Marinagarivorans cellulosilyticus: one gene and its partners. The protein of the gene in region 1 interacts with the protein of each later gene in a pairwise test. Links are inferred from orthologs where the notes say so. Each region holds a gene or a part of one and is shown on either strand. Other genes may lie near its edges.

The links.
Region 2: the proteins of MARGE09_RS03670 (region 1) and secB interact in binary tests that used the Escherichia coli proteins (3 or more experiments, as listed by UniProt). The link is inferred for Marinagarivorans cellulosilyticus from one-to-one orthologs.
Region 3: the proteins of MARGE09_RS03670 (region 1) and lysA interact in binary tests that used the Escherichia coli proteins (3 or more experiments, as listed by UniProt). The link is inferred for Marinagarivorans cellulosilyticus from one-to-one orthologs.

The regions. Positions count from the first base shown.
Region 1 is NZ_AP023086.1:929,187-932,245, forward strand. The notes cover bases 140-3,040. They hold MARGE09_RS03670 (response regulator transcription factor), read left to right. Parts: upstream 140-1,186; coding sequence 1,187-1,894; downstream 1,895-3,040. Other genes in these bases: MARGE09_RS03665 (transposase), read right to left, coding at 140-857; MARGE09_RS03675 (sensor histidine kinase), read left to right, coding at 1,894-3,040. In the rest of the region: more of MARGE09_RS03665, read right to left, coding at 1-139; more of MARGE09_RS03675, read left to right, coding at 3,041-3,059. UniProt on the Escherichia coli protein: Response regulator member of the two-component regulatory system CpxA/CpxR which responds to envelope stress response by activating expression of downstream genes including cpxP, degP, dsbA and ppiA.
Region 2 is NZ_AP023086.1:2,743,814-2,746,909, forward strand. The notes cover bases 29-2,966. They hold secB (protein-export chaperone SecB), read left to right. Parts: upstream 29-1,225; coding sequence 1,226-1,708; downstream 1,709-2,966. Other genes in these bases: MARGE09_RS11005 (endonuclease/exonuclease/phosphatase family protein), read right to left, coding at 29-248; MARGE09_RS11010 (rhodanese-like domain-containing protein), read left to right, coding at 414-848; grxC (glutaredoxin 3), read left to right, coding at 845-1,102; MARGE09_RS11025 (ribosome-inactivating family protein), read left to right, coding at 1,887-2,600; MARGE09_RS11030 (RsmB/NOP family class I SAM-dependent RNA methyltransferase), read right to left, coding at 2,606-2,966. Outside these bases: more of MARGE09_RS11005, read right to left, coding at 1-28; more of MARGE09_RS11030, read right to left, coding at 2,967-3,096. UniProt on the Escherichia coli protein: One of the proteins required for the normal export of some preproteins out of the cell cytoplasm. It is a molecular chaperone that binds to a subset of precursor proteins, maintaining them in a translocation-competent state.
Region 3 is NZ_AP023086.1:2,892,822-2,895,966, reverse strand. What follows is about bases 63-3,049. They hold lysA (diaminopimelate decarboxylase), read left to right. Parts: upstream 63-924; coding sequence 925-2,175; downstream 2,176-3,049. Other genes in these bases: MARGE09_RS11640 (DUF484 family protein), read left to right, coding at 3,043-3,049; dapF (diaminopimelate epimerase), read left to right, coding at 2,184-3,029; MARGE09_RS11655 (hypothetical protein), read left to right, coding at 63-563. Outside these bases: more of MARGE09_RS11655, read left to right, coding at 1-62; more of MARGE09_RS11640, read left to right, coding at 3,050-3,145. UniProt on the Escherichia coli protein: Specifically catalyzes the decarboxylation of meso-diaminopimelate (meso-DAP) to L-lysine. Is not active against the DD- or LL-isomers of diaminopimelate.

The DNA of each region.
Region 1 (3,059 bases):
GTCAGTGCGTCTAAATTTTTATCTGTCGAGAACAATATCGCTCTTGTCGATACAGCTGAATCCGACGATCGAAGAAGCACTACACGTACCTCACGCTTCAATGAAACGCTATACGCGATGGCGCTGTATATTTCAGTGTTACTTTCATAGGATCCAATGTACTGAAAGCGCGATAGATCATTTTCAAAATTGATTTTCCCTTCGTATTGTTTGGGCCGCCCGCAGCCCGAGTATTCTCCCCGATAAAGCCATTTTAAATTTGCATCGACTCGTAGCTTGCCGACCATGTGCAGCCCTGCATTCACAACGCTGTTCACAAATTTATACTTGCTATAAAATGAATCAGCGGCTAGATACTGAATCTCTAAACGCTTCAATTCATCTGCCATATCGGCAGCATGATCAGCATAAAGATCAGTGCGTGTTTTACCTTCTGTATCGATGGTTTGCCGCGCATCAATCGAGTAAGCCGTATGACTTTTAATATTCACTGCGCTAATGAGTGACGTTTCTAGTCCTCGTTCACTAGCCCCTTGAGCACCGTTATAAAACCAGCCTAGCCCCTCTGTCTTTTTACCTGACTTTTTCATGAAGCTAGCGTCAATGGCTGCAATATTTTCCTGCGACCGCCCCAATGAATGCAAGAGAAGCTCTGTGTTGAATTGCGCAAACGGAAAACCACGTCGATACCAACGCGCGAATCGCTTCTCACTCATGTCGCTATAGCGACTCATATTTCTGAAAGTCGCTCGACCGTGAAATACAACCAATGTGGCAAGCAGGCCAGTCATAAATACACGTTGAGGCTTATTGATGCTAGGCATTAAACTGAAAATAGTGTTTACTAGGTCTGTCATGGGTAAATCTTGTGGGTTGTTTGATGTCAGAAACCAAATTATCTCAAAATTTATCCATGACACCTAATAACATAGCGAAACTCTATTCCCTTCCTGCCGACACGACATGACTACTTTGGGCCTATTGTGGTGCTTAAAACTGTCCGAAGTGTTGTAAATAGTGATGTACCAGTATTGGCTTAAGGTATTCTGGGTATCTCTAAAAAAGCACGTTTTACGTGATAGTGACGCCACTGTTTTGCTATTGAGTCCATTCAGTCCTTTCCTTCACAAAAAATGACTATTTTTAGAGGTGTTCTTCTGTGATTAGCGAGGTTTAGGCATTAAACATGAGTAAGCGCGTATTATTAGTTGATGACGACCTGGCGCTTTGTGAGTTGCTAGCGCAATACCTTCAGGCTGAAGGCTTTGACGTTTGCAGTGTGAATAGCGGTAGCGGTGCAATAGAGCACCTTGCTAAAGCTGAATGCGACGTTATGGTGCTGGATATTATGATGCCCGGCATGACAGGCTTAGAGGTTTTGCAACGCGTGCGGGCCGATAATGCCATTCCCATTATTATGTTAACCGGCCGCGGCGATGATATAGACCGCATTATAGGTTTAGAAATGGGCGCCGACGATTATTTGGGTAAGCCTTGTAACCCGCGGGAGTTGGCTGCGCGCTTGCGTGCCGTAACTCGCCGGGCGCAACCAGGGGCGGCGGGCTACGGGGCTGCAGAGGCTGTCATAACGCTGAATAATATTACTATGAATTCCAGTACGCTGGCGGTTACTTTTAATGGCGAGCCGGCAAGCTTAACCGGCGCAGAATTTAATGTGTTGTTAGTATTGATGAAATCTGCCGGGCAAGCATTGAGCAAACAAAATCTTACGCGTGAAGCTTTGCACCGGGAGTTTACGCAATACGATCGTAGCATTGATGTGCATGTCAGCCGTATTCGGCATAAGCTGGCTGAAAGTGGCCTTAGCGACATTATTCGCTCTGTGCGCGGGGTGGGCTATCAAATGCTTTTATTGGAAAATGATGCTTTGTGATGAAACTGCTGAGCCTGTTGCGCTATAACCGCATTTATTGGAAGTTGTTTGGCATTATCGGCTTGACTAACCTTGCGATTATTGCGCTTGTCGCTTTTGTATTGGCACACAATAGTGCACGCAATAAGTATGTACAAAATTACCAATCGCAGGTTCAATTGCTCGCACAGGTAATTGTTGATGAATACGAAACTAACAATGCTTTACCTTATGGAAAATCGCGCCTTTTAGTACAGCTTAAAAGGCGGCATCGCATAGCTCCCGAATTAATGTTAGATATAAAAGACGATAGCGGTAATTACATTTATAAAAGCCGTTGGCGAAAAGATGTAACCAGTGCCTTAGGTGGTAAAAATAAAAAATCCCGTGCCGCCCCAATATTTAAAACGCTGCAAATCGAAGGGAACAATAAACAAGGTTACACCGTGTTTTACCTAGCACACCGCCCGCCTCAATTTATCGTCGAGGCCATGGCCAGCTTGGTGTCTTTTCAACTGGTTTTAATTTTTATAACCTCGGCTATTATTAGTGCCCTTATTAGTTGGCGCATTGTTAAGCCTTTGCGCCAATTGGGTGATTTTGGTCAGCAGTACGCTAAAAATTATAGCCTGCAAGATAGTGCGCAAACAGCCACATTGGTTGATACAGGTTTACTAAAGCGCGGCGATGAAATTGGTGATTTGGCGCGTGATGTCGCCAATATGGTCCAACAGGTTGATAAAGCCTTTAGCGCACAAAAGAGCTTGTTGCACGATGTATCTCACGAGCTGCGTGCCCCACTTGCTAGGTTACAAGTGGCGGCATCGTTAATTGAGCAGCGCGAGGGCAATAGTCTTTATGTCGGTAAAATACATGAAGAGTGCAGCCGTTTAAATGCACTTATTGATGAGGTGCTGGAATTAGCTCGAATGGGTAGTGCAAAATTAAATATGGCGCCTATAGCACTGGCTTTATGCGTTGAGGCGGTAGTAAAGGATGTGCGTTTTGAGTTTCCACAGCGCCATATACAGTGTGATTTTTCGTTGATGCCGCAACCTGTTAGCATTACTCATGTTATGGCTAATGCGGGCGCATTATCGCGCGCGTTGGAAAATATTATTCGTAATGCCTGTAAATATTCGCCAGAAGGTAGGCCTATTGATATTTCAATTGCCCCTGCGGGCCA
Region 2 (3,096 bases), 1.8 Mb from region 1 along the record:
GTGTACGGGGCTATCCACCACAGTTGGTATAGTGTTGCGGCCATATTTAGTAGCACGAGCAACCAGCTTTGCGGCTGTGAAAAGTCCAGCCCTAAAATACATATAACGGCGGTCGCGGCGCCTATTACTGCCAGTTGGAAGCGCGGGAAGTCGAGCCCTCTTACTATCCAGTGGCTGCAGTGGCTTATGGGTAGCATGGCCGCTAAAACAATCAAGCCCGTGGTTAGACTTAGTCCAATAAAAAGCATAATTCAGGTGTGTCCAGCTAGGTGCAATATGGCGGGTATTATAGGCACATTCCTATTGCAGGGTTGAGGGCCACTATTCACTAAGTCATTGATGTATAATTCCGGCCCTTTTACGGCGGCTTAGATGTTCTAGCTTAGCCAGATAACCGAGATTGAGGTGTTTTTGTGGGTTGGATTGATTTTGTAGCGGAGCAGTGGATACTGGTTTCGCTGTTGTTGGTGCTTATTGTGGCTTTTATGACCTTTGAAAGTAAAAAGGGTGGTAAAACAGTGAGTTACCATGAGGTTTCGCGCCTACTCAACAGTGAAGAAGCCATCTTGCTAGATGTACGTGACAGCGCAGACTACAAGGCTGGGCATATTATTGATGCGATTAATATCCCACATGGCAGTTTAGCTACCCGCTTAGGTGAGTTGGAAAAGTACAAAGCTAAGCAGGTGATAGTGACAGATAAAATGGGTCAGCATTCAGGCCATGCCGGTAAAGTACTGCGCGAGGCGGGCTTTGAGGCGGTGCGTATGCAAGGCGGTATGGCAGAGTGGAATGCACAGAAGTTGCCCGTCATTAAGGCAGGTAAAAACAAAGGTAAAAAGGGATGAGTATCACCGTGTACAGCAAGCAGTTTTGCCCTTATTGTGTAATGGCTAAGCGCTTATTGGTGAGCAAAGGCGCTAACTTTACCGAAATTAAAGTGGATAGCGACGATGCGATGCTGAAAAAAATGATGGCTGATAGTGGCCAGCGAACAGTACCGCAAATATGGATCGGTCAAACCCATGTTGGCGGCTACGACGACTTAGCTGAGCTTCAGCAAAAGGGCCAGCTAGACGCACTTTTAGCCACAGAGGGTTGATCCTGCCTGAAGGCACCCCATATAGGGTAAACGATACATATCATCCTTAATGGCCTGCACTGTGTTGCAGGCTTTTCTTTATAGATAGATTACAAAGCCGGCGTAAAGCCACTAGGAGACATCATGGCAGACGATAATAACGCACAAGGTCAAGCACAAGGCCCGCAGTTCATGTTACAGCGCATTTACCTTAAAGATATGTCCTTTGAGGCGCCACAAGGTATTGAAGCGTTTAAGCAGCAGTGGAACCCAAAAATCGGCCAAGATTTAAACACTACTTCAAGCAAAGTTGACGAAAACCACTACGAAGTGGTTTTAAAGTTGACCATCAATGTCACTATTGATGAAAAAACCATCTTCTTGGTTGAAGTACAGCAAGCCGGCTTATTCTTGGCAAAAGACATTGAAGGCCAGCAATTAGCGCAATTGCTAAACACCATGTGCCCACAAATCTTATTCCCATATGCGCGTGAAGCCGTTGATAGCTGCGCATTAAAAGGCGGCTTCCCAGCATTAGCTTTACCGCCTATTAATTTTGAAGCTTTGTTTGCGCGCGCTGTTCAACAGCAGCAACAGCAAGCGGCAACACCTGAAACAACTAATTAATTTAGGCTGTTTTTGAGTGTTAAAAACCGGCGAAAGCCGGTTTTTTTTTGTTAGTATATTTTGCGTTTAACCTAGAAACATCAGTTGAGAGTCAAGAAGGTGCGTAGACTTTGATGGTTCAACTGCGGTTTCAGGCTTCAGGTTTAATGTTGTCATCCAAAAGGATTAGGGGAAAGCTATGAAGCAAGTTTTTGAGGTAAGGCTAGACAATAACTTCAAGCGTGATATTGGGCGCTTGCAAATGGCGTTTAATAGCCTTGCAGATCGAACACTGGCTGTTTGCTCGGGCGGCCAGGCTTATACGCGCATTAAAATTATTGCGCCGGTTAAATATGGTGTATCGCCAGTTACGTTATTGGTTAACGATAGCAATATTTACATGCAGGCTTTTTATAATGATAACGGTGCTTTTTACTTAAACACCTACAATGGCCTACGTTTGCAAACGCAAGAGCGCGATAGCTTGCCTTGGTCGCATGTTAACTTTAACGACGATAGTTATGATAGCTTGGGTATGACTGATCGCGCGTACCACAAAGTCATCACAAAAGATCGCATTATGGCTGCGCTGCAGAAGCTGAGCACACAAAAGGTTAGGGCAGGTGGCCATTATGGTGAAATTCGCGAGGCCTTAGGTATTTTGGTTTTGGTGGTTTGCGAGTCCATTCGGTTTAGGCCATTACGCGATAGCTTTAGTGATGCATTGAGTGGCGGCGCGCACCTTTTAACGGTTGGTGAGGTAATGCGCTACGCCAAAAACTGGGAAAAGCTGTGTGCCAAAGGGCATAGCCACTTGATTTGTGTGCCCTTGCCCAAAGCGCTAGAAAGTGGCGCAATAAAACCCGTACGTACAGAGCCTAGTTATTTGCGCCACACAGGGTTGAGTGGCTAATTAAATTACGGCGCCTGTAGCACTGCTGCAAAGAGTGTATCGCTATTGTTGTTTGGGCACCCCATAAGCTCGCTAGATTTTAAGGACCACTCTGGATTGTTGGTTAGAAATTCGTCCACGATAGCGCTGTTTTCGCTGTCGAAAAAAGAGCAGGTGCCATAAACCAATTTGCCCCCCGTTTTCACGCTTTTACTGGCGTGGGTGAGTAGCTGAAGCTGAAGCTGCGTCAGCTTAGTGAGATCTTCGCCGGTATTGCGTAATTTGGCATCCGGGTTGCGGCGCCATGTGCCGCTGGAGCTGCAAGGCCCGTCCACTAATACCCAGTCAAAACCGCCATCGTTGGCAATTTCTTTAGGCAAGCGTAAAGGTGCTTCGCCATCCCATGGTGCTGTGCGAATATTGTAAAACTCGGCTTGTTTGGCGCGGCGTTTTACCTCGATCAGTTTGTGCTCACGAATGTCAGTTGCCCATACGGCGCCTTTATTTTTTAGCGGCG
Region 3 (3,145 bases), 2.0 Mb from region 1 along the record:
CGCAGGCCAAAGCGCAACACTTGGTGCGCAAAGAGTATTGCACGGTAAAACAACAGTTTGAAGACAGCGAAAAACAGCTAAAAGCGCTAGAAAGCGATTATGCCGCAGCCAAAGCGGCACTATTGGCGCTAGAACAGCAAACGCAAAAAATAGAACGCGACACCCAGGATGCGTTAGCGCAGGAAGAAGCACAAAAAGCATTGGGCCTTGCCACTGAGATTGCCAAAATCAACCTGAATGTTTTTAATAATCGCCAGCAGGTTTTAACCATTGAGAGCACACTAAATACACTTAAGGGTACTCTTAGCCACAACCGCTACAACCTATTTCGGTTAGAACAACAGCTCGACACCCTCAACGCAACCTGCCAACTTCAACAAGCGCAGTCCCAGCTAGCTCAAAATAAAGGCATTCGCACAGCTTTGCATTCCATTGCCACGCTTCATGCGCGCGCAGGCCAACCAACCTCAAAAACGGCGCCTAAAGCTAAGCAAATAGTAGCCACCGCCAAGCAGCCCGAGTCCGCCGAGCAAATCATTCGCCGCCTAAGAGCTGTCAAGTAAAACCGCTTTCAAACGCCGATATCACAATGATCTCGCGCCTTTAGCTATTGTTCACCTAGCCGCCCGCCCGTATACTCCAGCGTTTAATTAAATTTATCTGGAGTTGGGCTATGCGCACTTTGCGAAAGATGGGCAGCGCATGCATTAACAGTGCACCTTTGGCCATATTACAGCTAAGCTATAACGGGCAACATAAATACCGCGCGGGGTTTATTCTAGCGCTGGTATTTTCCCTATATGGTTGCGGCCACAAAGGGCCACTTATAGCCCCTGAAGCCAACTCGGACTCAGCCGTTAGCGCTTCCGACACTCAACCCGGCGCGCTACAGCTCCCAGAGACCCACTCTCACTAGGTTTATATATGCCATTAACATTACAAAACAACAGCTTGTATTTTGAGCAAGCGAGCTTAGATGCCATTGCCAACCAATTTGGCACGCCGGCTTATGTTTATAGCCGCGCGGCGTTAACCAGCGCCTACCAAGACTACGCCAATGCCTTGGGCGAATGGCCCGGCACTATCTGCTACGCCGTAAAAGCTAATTCGAATATTGGTGTATTAAATGTACTGGCGCGTTTAGGTGCGGGTTTTGATATTGTCTCTGTCGGTGAACTTGAGCGAGTATTACGCGCCGGTGGCCAGCCATCAAAAATGGTATTTTCAGGTGTTGGCAAAACAGCCAGCGAAATGGCTCGCGCACTTGAAGTTGGCGTAGGTTGTTTTAATGTAGAGTCCGCAAACGAGCTAGAAACCCTTTCTCAAGTTGCCGGATCACAAAATAAAGTGGCCTCCATTTCAATTCGTGTAAACCCGGATGTCGACGCCAAAACCCACCCCTACATTTCTACCGGCCTTAAAGAAAATAAATTTGGTATCGATATTAATGACGCCGTCGCCGTGTACCAGCGCGCTTCTAGCTTGCCAGGCTTGCGCATTGTGGGTGTGGATTGCCATATTGGCTCTCAGTTAACAGAAACACAGCCATTTATTGATGCTCTCGATCGCGTATTGCAGTTGGTCGACAAATTAGCCGACAAGGGCATTACCATTCACCACCTCGATTTAGGCGGTGGCTTGGGCGTGACTTACGATCAGGAAGTTCCACCCGCTGTGAGCGATTACATTAGCGCTATTAAAGCAAAGCTTGGCGATAGAAAACTGGCATTAATGTTTGAGCCGGGTCGCTCAATTGCCGCCAATGCGGGTGTGCTACTAACTCGGGTGGAATACCTCAAGCCCACCGAGCACAAAAATTTTGCCATTGTTGATGCCGCCATGAACGACTTAATCCGGCCAGCGCTTTATCAAGCTTGGCAAGGGATCGTTCCGGTCAACCCTCGCGATGCCGACAGCCAAGTGTGGGATATCGTAGGCCCAGTATGCGAAACCGGTGACTTTTTAGGTAAAGATCGTGAACTCGCTATCGAGCAAGGCGATTTACTCGCCATTAAATCCTCAGGCGCCTATGGTTTTACCATGAGCTCCAACTATAACTCTCGCCCTCGTGCCTGCGAACTTATGGTTGATGGCGATGCCGTTCACGTTATTCGTAAACGCGAAACGATTGATGACTTAGTCGCCCTCGAAGCCATACTCCCTGCATCAGAATAAGAGGCATTATGAAAATTCGCTTCACCAAAATGCACGGTTTAGGCAATGACTTTGTCATGATCGATGCCATTAGCCAGCAAGTGAATATTACGCCAGATCGGGCGCGTAAAATTGCCGACCGCAATTTTGGTGTAGGCTGCGACCAAATATTAATTGTTGAAGCCCCCACGCGGCCCGACGCCGACTTTAAATACCGCATTTTTAATGCCGATGGTTCAGAAGTAGAAAATTGCGGTAACGGCGCCCGCTGCTTTGCTGTTTTTGTACGTTTGCGCAAATTAACAGGAAAGCATGTTATCCGCGCCGAAACGGCAACAGGTGTGCTGATATTAAATGTGGTCGACAAATATAACGTCACTGTTGATATGGGCGTACCGGAGCTTTCGCCACCTAAAATTCCATTTATTGCCGATGCTGAAGCTAGCGTCTACGCTATTGATATCAATGAGAACACAGCCAATATTTCAAGCTTGAATATCGGCGCTGTATCCATGGGAAACCCGCATGCGGTTGCAGTAGTAGATGATGCAGCAGCCTACCCAGTAGAGCTTATTGGCCCATTGATTGAATCACACCCGCAGTACCCTAACAAAGTTAACGCGGGTTTTATGAGTATTGTCAATCGCGGCGAAATTAATCTACGGGTATACGAGCGTGGCTCGGGCGAAACCCTAGCCTGCGGAACCGGCGCTTGCGCTGCTGTGGTAGCAGGAAGATTACAATCACTACTAGATGAAACCGTTACGGTTAACTTACCCGGTGGCAGCTTGAGCATCACTTGGCCAGGCCCAGGCCATTCAGTAATGATGACAGGCCCTACAGCAACCGTTTTTCATGGGCAAGTGCGTATTTAACAAGGGGAACATAGTGAGCGATAGCCATAATAAAAAACCAACTGCTCCAGAACCTACACCAGTAATTAATGACGAAAGCGTAGCTAATTATTTAGTAGAACACCCCGAGTTCTTCG